One region of the Neisseria sp. CP9 genome, then DNA from elsewhere that is predicted to be linked to it. Evidence: predicted binding sites of a transcription regulator. Region 1 holds the regulator's gene; the other holds the start of a gene.
The links. The regulator FNR, encoded in region 1, switches genes on or off when oxygen is low (the NO sensors DNR and NnrR bind a similar motif). The targets are predictions, from matches to a motif close to TTGATNNNNATCAA.
Positions count from the first base shown of each region.

Region 2: the regulator FNR is predicted to act here: its motif matches at 3,280-3,293, upstream of ubiU (ubiquinone anaerobic biosynthesis protein UbiU).

Region 1 covers NZ_CP180502.1:1,916,389-1,921,424, reverse strand. The annotation lists gene hemN (oxygen-independent coproporphyrinogen III oxidase) at 75-1,496, opposite strand; gene fnr (fumarate/nitrate reduction transcriptional regulator Fnr) at 1,640-2,374, shown strand; gene ACMYUL_RS09165 (MBL fold metallo-hydrolase) at 2,454-3,527, shown strand; gene ACMYUL_RS09160 (L-lactate permease) at 4,071-5,036, shown strand, end outside.
Region 2 covers NZ_CP180502.1:2,601,011-2,606,046, reverse strand. The annotation lists gene ACMYUL_RS12580 (alanine/glycine:cation symporter family protein) at 1-507, shown strand, start outside; gene ubiT (ubiquinone anaerobic biosynthesis accessory factor UbiT) at 825-1,265, opposite strand; gene ACMYUL_RS12570 (U32 family peptidase) at 1,252-2,169, opposite strand; gene ubiU (ubiquinone anaerobic biosynthesis protein UbiU) at 2,183-3,190, opposite strand; gene ACMYUL_RS12560 (hypothetical protein) at 3,689-4,135, opposite strand; gene ACMYUL_RS12555 (IS5 family transposase) at 4,115-5,036, shown strand, end outside.

The sequences.
Region 1 (5,036 bases):
TATGTTACCCGAAAGTATTGAAAATAAAAACAAAGGTCGTCTGAAAATTTTCAGACGACCTTTTCCATGCCTGTTTACACCGTTTGCGAATATTGGGCTTTAGTTTCCCTGTGGCGCAGGTGGTAGTCAAACACCATGGCGATGTTGCGTATCAGGAAGCGGCCTTTGGGGGTAACAGTCAGTCCGTGCGGTTTCAGGCGGACGAGTCCGAGGGAGGCGAGTTGTTCCAAGTCGGCAAGTTCGTCTTTGAAATAGCGGTCGAACGGGATACCGAACACGCTTTCGTAGATTTGGTAATCCAAGGCGAAGCGGCACATCAAATCTTGGATGATATTGCGGCGCAAAAGGTCGTCCTGATTGAGCTGGTAGCCGCGCATGATCGGCAGGTGTCCTGCATCGAGTGCGGCGTAGTAGGCGTCGATGTCGCGTTCGTTTTGGGAATAAGTGCTGCCGATTTTGCCGATGGAAGACACGCCGATGGCGACCAAATCGCAGTCCGCATAGGTTGAGTAACCTTGGAAGTTGCGCTGGAGGAAGCCTTCTTTAAGGGCGATGGAGAGTTCGTCATCGGGTTTGGCGAAGTGGTCCATACCGATGAAGACATAGCCGCGTTCGGTCAGGGTTTGGACGCAGTATTGCAGCATATCGAGTTTTTCTTCGCTGCCGGGTACGGCTTCGGTATCGATGCGGCGTTGCGGCTTGAAGATATGCGGCAGGTGGGCGTAGTGATAAAGGGCAAGGCGGTCGGGATCGAGCGACAATACCGTATCAATGGTGGTTTTGATGCTTTCGGCGGTTTGGTGCGGCAGTCCGTAAATCAAATCGACGCTGACGGATTTGAATCCCGCTTCGCGTGCAGCATCGATGACTTCTTTTGTTTCATCGTAGCTTTGGATGCGGTTGACCGCTTCCTGCACTTTGGGATCAAAGTCCTGAATACCGACACTCATGCGGTTGAAACCGAGCTTGCCGAGCATAAGGACGGTTTCGCGGCTGACTTTGCGCGGGTCGATTTCGATGGAGTATTCACCGCCGGGGATAAGTTGGAAATGTTTGCGTATCATGCGGAATACGCGTTCGATTTGGTCGTCGCTCAAGAAAGTCGGCGTACCGCCGCCGAAGTGCAGTTGCGCGAGCTGATGCCGTCCGCCCAGATGCGGGGCGAGCAGCTCCATTTCTTTTTCAAGGTATTCGATGTAGGCATCGGCACGGCTTTTGTCTTTGGTGATGATTTTATTGCAGCCGCAGTAGTAACAGATGGTGTTGCAGAAGGGGATGTGGATATAAAGCGAAAGGGGCTTGTTCAAAGCCCCCATACCGCGCTGATTCAAGGCATTGATATATTCGGCTTCGCGAAATCCGTCATGAAAACGGTCGGCTGTCGGGTAGGAAGTGTAGCGCGGACCGCTGGAAGGAAGGCTAGCAATGAGTTCGCGGTCGAACTCAGGTTTGTCATTGTTTCTATTGTGATTATTTTGTATCGGTATTACTTTCATGGCGTGTGTGTGATTAGAGTAATGATGTTAGGCAATTTTCGGATAGTTTGGTAGAATGCCACAGTATGATAAACCTGTCTTGATATGTGTCAATAACTTACGTAATCATGACAGGATAAAAACCTTAATTTTAAGGGTGTTTTATGACCACACACAATGCTATGCATCAGATGAAAACCCTGTGTTCTTCCTGTTCGCTGCGTGAACTCTGCCTGCCTGTCGGGCTTTTGCCCAATGAGTTTGCCCAATTGGACGCGGTCATCCGACAGAGCCGCCGCTTGAAGAAGGGTGAATATCTGTTCCGCACCGGTGAGCCTTTCGCGTCGCTGTTTGCCATCCGTGCCGGTTTTTTCAAAACCACGGTTGCCAGTCAGGACGGTCGCGATCAGGTTACCGGTTTTTTTATGTCCGGCGAACTCATCGGCATGGACGGCATTTGTTCCCATGTCCACAGCTGCGACGCGGTGGCTTTGGAAGACAGCGAAGTGTGTGAGCTGCCCTTCACCCACATCGAAGAGCTGGGGCACAACATCCCCAGCCTGAGAAGCCATTTTTTCCGGTTGATGAGCCGCGAAATAGTGCGCGACCAAGGCGTGATGCTGCTTTTGGGCAATATGCGCGCCGAAGAACGCCTGGCGGCGTTTTTGCTTAACTTGTCCCAACGCCTTTATTCGCGCGGATTTGCCGCCAACGATTTCATCCTGAGAATGTCGCGCGAAGAAATCGGCAGCTATTTAGGGCTGAAGCTCGAAACCGTCAGCCGCACGCTGTCCAAGTTCCATCATGAAGGTTTGATTTCGGTCGAACACAAACACATTAAAATCCTCGACTCGCAAAACCTCAAAAAAATGGTGTCCGGCTGTTCGCACGCCATCTGATGGATACCGAGACCATTTTCAAACAGAACCCAAGGTCGTCTGAAAAATTTTCAGACGACCTTCTTCATAAAACCCAATTATGAAACACAAGAAAAAACTCATTGCCTTGACCACTGCCTGCGCCCTGCTCGCCTACTGGCTCTATCCCGACCAACATCCCGTTTACCCCGCAAGTGACCATTACGACCCGAAAACGCAAACCTTCTTCAACCCCGAACCGCAGCAGAAACCGACCGGCCTCGTCAGCGCATTTTGGAAGATCCTGACCGACCCGCAGGCAACGCGCCCGCCCAAACCTCTGCCTACCGTCAAACCCGATTGGCAAACCTTCCTCGCCGCACCCGAAGGGAAAAGCCGCTTCGTCTGGTTCGGGCATTCTACCCTATTGATGCGGATCGGCGGACAAACCGTCATTACCGATCCCGTTTTCGGCAATTCCGTCTCCCCCATCCCCATCACCATGAAACGCTTCCAGCCTGCGCCCGCAGAAATCGACGAACTGCCGCCCGTCGATGTCATCCTGATTTCCCACAGTCACTACGACCACCTCGAAAAAGACAGCGTGCAAGCACTCAATTCAAAAGGCAACAGCCATTTCATCGTCTCACTCGGCATGGGCGTATTGCTGAAAAAATGGGGCGTGCCGCAAGAGCGCATTACCGAACTCGATTGGTGGCAAAGTACCGAACGCAACGGCATCCGCTACACCGCACTACCTGCCCGTCACGATTCATCCCGAACCCTGACCGACCACAACCAAGCCCTGTGGTCCAGCTTCGTCATCGAACACGGCGGCGAAAAATTCTATTTTCACGGCGACTCGGCACAAGGCAGCCATTTCGACAAAATCGCCGAAAAATTCAACGGATTCGACATCGCGTTCATCGAAAACGGGCAATACAGCGAACATTGGCCCAACAACCACCTCTTCCCCGAACAAACGGCCCGCTACGCCGCGAAACTCGCGCCCAAGCGCTTCATGCCCATCCACTGGGGCGCCTACGCCATGGCATTGCACGCTTGGAACGAACCCCTGCTTCAAAGCATCCCGCTGGCACGCAACTTGGGTGTCAATCCGTTGACTCCGCTAATGGGACAAGTCTTTGATGCCAATACCGCCACGCAAGACTGGTTCGCAGAGCCTTTAGAATAAAGCTGCCAAGGGGTCGGCTGAAAACAAATACAGCAAGTTCCATCAAGTCATAAATATAGTGGATTAACTTTAAACCAGTACGGCGTTGCCTCGCCTTAGCTCAAAGAGAACGATTCTCTAAGGTGCTGAAGCACCAAGTGAATCGGTTCCGTACTATCTGTACTGTCTGCGGCTTCGTCGCCTTGTCCTGATTTAAAGTTAATCCACTATACCGACGAAGCGGAAGCTGTTTTCAGACGACCTCTTTTTGAATTTACCTGTTGCAGCATTTCCAACACTTCTCTCCTTCTCCCGTTTATCCGTTTTGCAATATTCTGATAATAAAAAACTAATTTCCCCTCAACCGAAAACCTTATTTTGCAACGCGCGGTTCGCGTATAAATCACTTGACCGATTACATCGTATTACGTAAAGTATGCGGCATTCTTTTGAATTGGTATTACCAATTTATTTGGTAATTACTCTCAGATTAAGGTTCGGTATCTCTCCCGCATCCGACATCATGATAAAAATTGATAAACAACGCCGATTTAAGGATTCACCATGGCACTATTCCTCAGTATTTTTCCCATCATCCTGCTGATTTGGCTGATGGTTAAGAAAAACAGTATGCCTTCCTACATTGCGCTGCCGATTACCGCCGCGCTGATTTACGCCATCAAACTGTTTTATTTCAACGACGACGCTATGCTGCTCAACGCAACCGCAGCGTCCGGCCTGGTTTCCACACTGACGCCGATTACCGTGATTTTCGGTGCGATTATGTTCAACCGCATGATGGAAACCACCGGCTGTATCGACATTATCCGCAAATGGCTGGCGACCATCAGCCCGAACCCTGTGGCGCAGCTGATGATCATCGGCTGGGCGTTCGCCTTTATGATTGAGGGTGCATCCGGCTTCGGTACGCCTGCTGCGATTGCCGCTCCGATTCTGATGAGTTTGGGTTTCAATCCGTTGAAAGTGGCGATTTTTACGCTGGTCATGAACTCCGTACCCGTATCATTCGGCGCAGTGGGTACACCGACTTGGTTCGGTTTCGCACCCTTAAACCTGAGTCCCGAAAACATCTTAGCTATCGGCAGACAAACTGGCGTGATGCACTTCTTCGCAGGTTTCGTCATCCCCGTCATCGGCTTGAGCTTCATCGTGCCTTGGTCTGAAATCCGTAAAAACTTGGGCTTCATCGGTATTGCCGTCTTCTCTTGTACCATTCCTTATGTTGCCTTGGCGATGGTTAACGAAGAATTCCCATCACTCGTTGCCGGCGCAATCGGTCTGATGGTATCTGTATTCGCAGCCAACCACGGTTGGGGTTTGAGCAAAGACCATCCGAAAGACCCGAATGCCGAAAAAGTACCTTTTGCCCAAGTCGCCAAAGCACTTGCCCCTCTGGGTATGCTTATCGGTATGCTGGTGGTTACCCGCATCAAACAGCTCGGCATTAAAGGCCTGCTGACCAGCAAAGAAGAATGGTTCAGCTTCCAACTGCCGTTTGATTTGAGCAAA
Region 2 (5,036 bases), 680 kb from region 1:
TATAACGTGCATCCGAACGGCATGGAAACGCCGCTTGTGGAAAATATTCCCGGCGTGGAAGCCGGCTCTGCTTACACGCAGGCTGCATTGGGTACTGTGTTCGGCGATTTCGGCGGCGCATTTGTGGCGGTCGGTATCTTCTTCTTCGCTTTCACCTGCCTGCTGGCTTATTACTACATCGCCGAAACTGCGCTGCTTTATCTCGACCAAAAGCTGAAATACCCGATACTCAGTATGATTCTGCGGGTGGTGTTTTTAGCGGTCGTATTTATCGGTAGCGTACAGTCCGCCAGCCTGATGTGGGGCTTGGGTGATATAGGCTTCGGCAGTATGTGTTATCTCAACCTTATTGCCATTGTATTTCTCAGTAAACCCGCCTTACGTGCGCTGCATGATTACGACTGCCAGAAACAAGCCGGCCTTGATCCGGTGTTCGACCCGCGTGTAGCAGGGATTGAGAATGCCGAATTCTGGATGGAACATATGCAACAACATGATAGGCACTAAGTTTGCTCCGTTACGATAGATGATCAAAGTAGAAGATCTGGATTTTAAGTGCAACATCTAATTTAATTGAGCAAACCCGTTTAAGAAGTACCTCATTTGGTGCCGGATAACACAACGTTTATGTGGGTGTGTTGTTCGGCACTACTGTATATGGTGTACCAGGACATGTATAAATTTGCCTGAAATCCTTCCCTTTCAAAAAATACTGTCAAAGCGGCTCATTGGTATTTTCATTTGATCCCTGCTCCCACTAATGTGCACTAGACTTTCTGCTTGGAAAATCTTTGCACTTCAAATCCAAATGTGAAACCCTGCGTTCAGTCGGACAACTGCCGCTTCAAAAACCAATCTCCGAACGGCCAGTCCACGCTGTCGAGCAGGTTTTTGGTAATCAGCCCAAGCTCGGTATCGCCTTCAATTTGCAGTTTGCGGTTGAAGAACAAAGTATCCGGGTCTTCCTCGCGCATCATCATGCGCATAAAGTCGATGCCGTTGGCGGCAAGGCGCAAATCGGGCGTACCGAAGAAATCCGCGTCGATGAATTTTTCGGCATTGGCAGTGAAACGCACCTTGATGCCCGCGTCCAATACGTCGATTTCAAAGGTGCGGCCGTCAAACAGGCTCATGTCGGCGGGCAGCAATCCGCGTTTGAGCATGGTGTTGAGGGCAAAAACCAAAGCGAAGCGCGGTGGCCTGCCCGGTAATTTTCCGCCGATTTTTCCCGCCCATTTGGGCAATACGATTTCAGGCAACGCCATAATATTCCTCCTTCACGGCTTCGATACCCGGCTGGCCGTGCCAATAGCCGTCCACCAGCGTGCCGGTGGTCAGTCTTTCCAATTCGGGCAGCGCATCCGCCAGGGCGGTTTTGCCGTCCAATACGTCGCGGTGGATACGGACGATTTCCACCATGCCGTACATTTGCGGCGACAGGCGTAGCATGTTCACGCCGATTTGCCGCAAATCCTCATGGTGCGGCAGCAGGTTTTGGCAGCCGTAAGACATGGTTTGGATGCCGTTGATGGTTAAAAACGGTTTGCCTTCGCGGGTATTCATGTCCATGCCTTGCTCGTAATCCAAGCAGCGGAATTCGCAGCCGTCTTTGTTCAGGTTGTAATGCCGCGCGGTAAAGCAGCGCGACGAATAAGCAAGCGGCATTTTGCCCCAAGCAAACAATTCCGTTTCGATGTCGTCTGAAGCCTTGATGATTTCAGCAACTTTGTCGCGGCTCAACTCAGACGGCGCAATCCAGCGGTATGCGCCCAGTTTTTGGAACAGTGCCAGCGTGCTTTCGTTGTAAATGTTCAGGCTGGCGCCGACGACAAACGGAATGCCGTGTTCGCGCGCCAATTTGACCGCGCCCATGTCGTTGGCTTCGACTTTGAATTTGTCCTGCCCAGTTATTTTGCGCAGGCGTTTCAAATCGGATTCGCTTTCCAGCAGCACCTGCGACGACAAAATAATCTCTTTGCCGCTTTCCGCCAAATCTTCCGCCAGGCTGACCCAGTCGGCAAAACGCATTTTCTGGCGGCGCGAACACACCACTTCGCCCAGATAAATGGTGTCCACCGGCGCATCCAGTATGCCAGCGTAAAATTCCAGCAAGGCTTCCTTCTGCCAGAAAAACAAAACCGGCCCCAACGATAATTTCATCGGATTCATTTTTCCTCCTCCCTTATTTCCACGGACGGCTGTATGCGCCCAAGGTCGTCTGATGCCCTTCCGAAATCTTGCTCAGCGCGTTGTTCCACACCGGATTGACTTTGAAATGCACCGGATCGGCAACGGCCGCGTCTAAAGCCTGCCGCAGCGATTTGGTAACCTGCGCCGTGTACATCGGGCTGCGCTGGCGGCCTTCGATTTTGATGGCGGATACACCGATTTTGATGAGTTCGGGCAACATTTCCAAAACATTCAGGCTGGTCGGCTCTTCCAGCGCGTAATAGGTTTCGTCATTGACTTCAAAACGGCCTTTGCACAAGGTCGGATAGCCTGCCGGTTCGTCCGGTTTGTACTGGTCGATTAACACCTGGTTCAGCCGCACGTTCATGCGGTCGGGCAACTGCTCCCAGCGCACCGCCTTCGCCGGCGAACACACGCCTTGCATATTCGGCGATTCGCCCGTCGCATAGCTCGACAAGATGCAGCGGCCTTCCACCATCACGCACAGGCTGCCGAAACCGAACACTTCGATTTCCACATCTGTATTGTCAATCACATGCTTGACCTGATCGACCGTCAAAACGCGCGGCAGCACGGCACGGCGGATGCCAAACAGCTCCTTCATTATATTGATGGCTTCATAATTGGTCGCCGAACCCTGCACCGACATGTGCAGCCTCAAATCAGGATGACGCTCGGCGGCATAAGCCATAATCGCAGGGTCGGCGACGATTATCGCGTCCGCCCCCAGCTGCACCGCCGTATCGACAGCCCGATGCCACCGCTCGATTTGCCCCGCCTGGGCAAAAGTATTGATTGCCATCAACACATTGCGGCCACGCGCATGTGCGTAAGCCACTCCTTCCTGCGCCGATTTCATATCGAAATTCAGCCCCGGAAAATTGCGCGCATTTGTCGCATCTTTCAGCCCCATATAAACCGTGTCCGCGCCATTGTCCACCGCCGTCTTCAAAGCAGGCAGATTACCGGCGGGACAAACCAACTCAGGGATTTTCGGCATTTTGCGTTCCTCGACTCTTGTAGTTTGTTATTCGAAAATCAATATCTAGTATGATTTCGGGTATTTTAGAGATTTGGACACAATATATTATGATTTAAATCAATTGTGAAATCAGGTTTGGATAGCGTATGTTTTAGTTAACATAATTTAACTATATTAAATATCAAGCTAATCAGCGGGTTATCTTTTCTAGCTTGATAATATGAGATTAGTTATTATCTATTAAATTTATAGATTTTTACAATAAAAGGTCGTCTGAAACAGGTTTCAGACGACCTTTTATGTACTCAAAGAAAATAAACGCACCTAAGGCTAAAATTATAGTGGATTAAATTTAAATCAGGATAAGGCGACGAAGCCGCAGACAGTACAGATAGTACGGAACCGATTCACTTGGTGCTTCAGCACCTTAGAGAATCGTTCTCTTTGAGCTAAGGCGAGGCAACGCCGTACTGGTTTAAAGTTAATCCACTATATTCATTTGCAGCCCCAAACTGCCTATCTCCTCCATTCACTCCAACAGTCCATAATGGTACGCGGATGATTTTGAACCAGTTGTTTATAAAAAATAGCGAATCCGCCGGCTTTGGGATAAAAATGATAAGCAACTTGACTTCCGTCCGCCCTAAACTCCAGCCTCCAAACATGAGTACCGAAAAGGGCCATCATCGTCCTACTCAAATAAATCAGATCTTGAAGAGGATGACGTGCTTTGATTTCACTGCCTTCACAAATAAAAATCTCGTTTTTGCCGAAGTAAATCCGTTCGTTATCCAATAAATTACCGAGACTGATGCAGGTGAGCGGTTCGTTTTCCCAAATGATTTCAGGCGCTGGCCGTACTCTGCGGGCAATCAGGATGAGACCTTTGCAAAATTCCCCAAAATCCCCTAAATTCCCACCAAGACATTTAGGGGATTTCTCATGAGCACTTTCTTCCAACAAACCGCACAAGCCATGATCGCCAAACACATCGACCGCTTCCCACTATTGAAGTTGGATCAGGTGATTGATTGGCAGCCGATCGAACAGTACCTGAATCGTCAAAGAACCCGTTACCTTAGAGACCACCGCGGCCGTCCCGCCTATCCCCTGTTGTCCATGTTCAAAGCCGTCCTACTCGGACAATGGCACAGCCTCTCCGATCCCGAACTCGAACACAGCCTCATCACCCGCATCGACTTCAACCTGTTTTGCCGTTTTGACGAACTGAGCATCCCCGATTACAGCACCTTATGCCGCTACCGCAACTGGCTGGCGCAAGACGACACCCTGTCCGAATTGCTGGAACTGATTAACCGCCAACTGACCGAAAAAAACCTAAAAGTAGAGAAAGCATCCGCCGCCGTCATTGATGCCACCATTATTCAGACCGCCGGCAGCAAACAGCGTCAGGCCATAGAAGTTGATGAAGAAGGACAAGTCAGCGGACAAACCACACCGAGTAAAGACAGCGATGCCCGCTGGACAAAGAAAAACGGCCTCTACAAACTCGGTTACAAACAACATACCCGCACCGATGAGGAAGGCTATATCGAGAAACTGCACATTACCCCCGCCAATACCCATGAGTGCAACCATCTGTTGCCTTTGCTGGAAGGAATAGCCAAAGACACAACCGTCTATGCCGATAAAGGCTACGACAGTGCGGAAAACCGACAACATCTGGAAGAGCATCAGTTGCTGGACGGCATTATGCGCAAAGCCCACCGCAACCGTCCGCTGACGGAAGCGCAAACCAAACGCAACCGATATTTGTCGAAGACCCGTTATGTGGTGGAACAAAGCTTCGGTACGCTGCACCGTAAATTCCGCTACGCCCGGGCAGCCTATTTTGGTCTGCTCA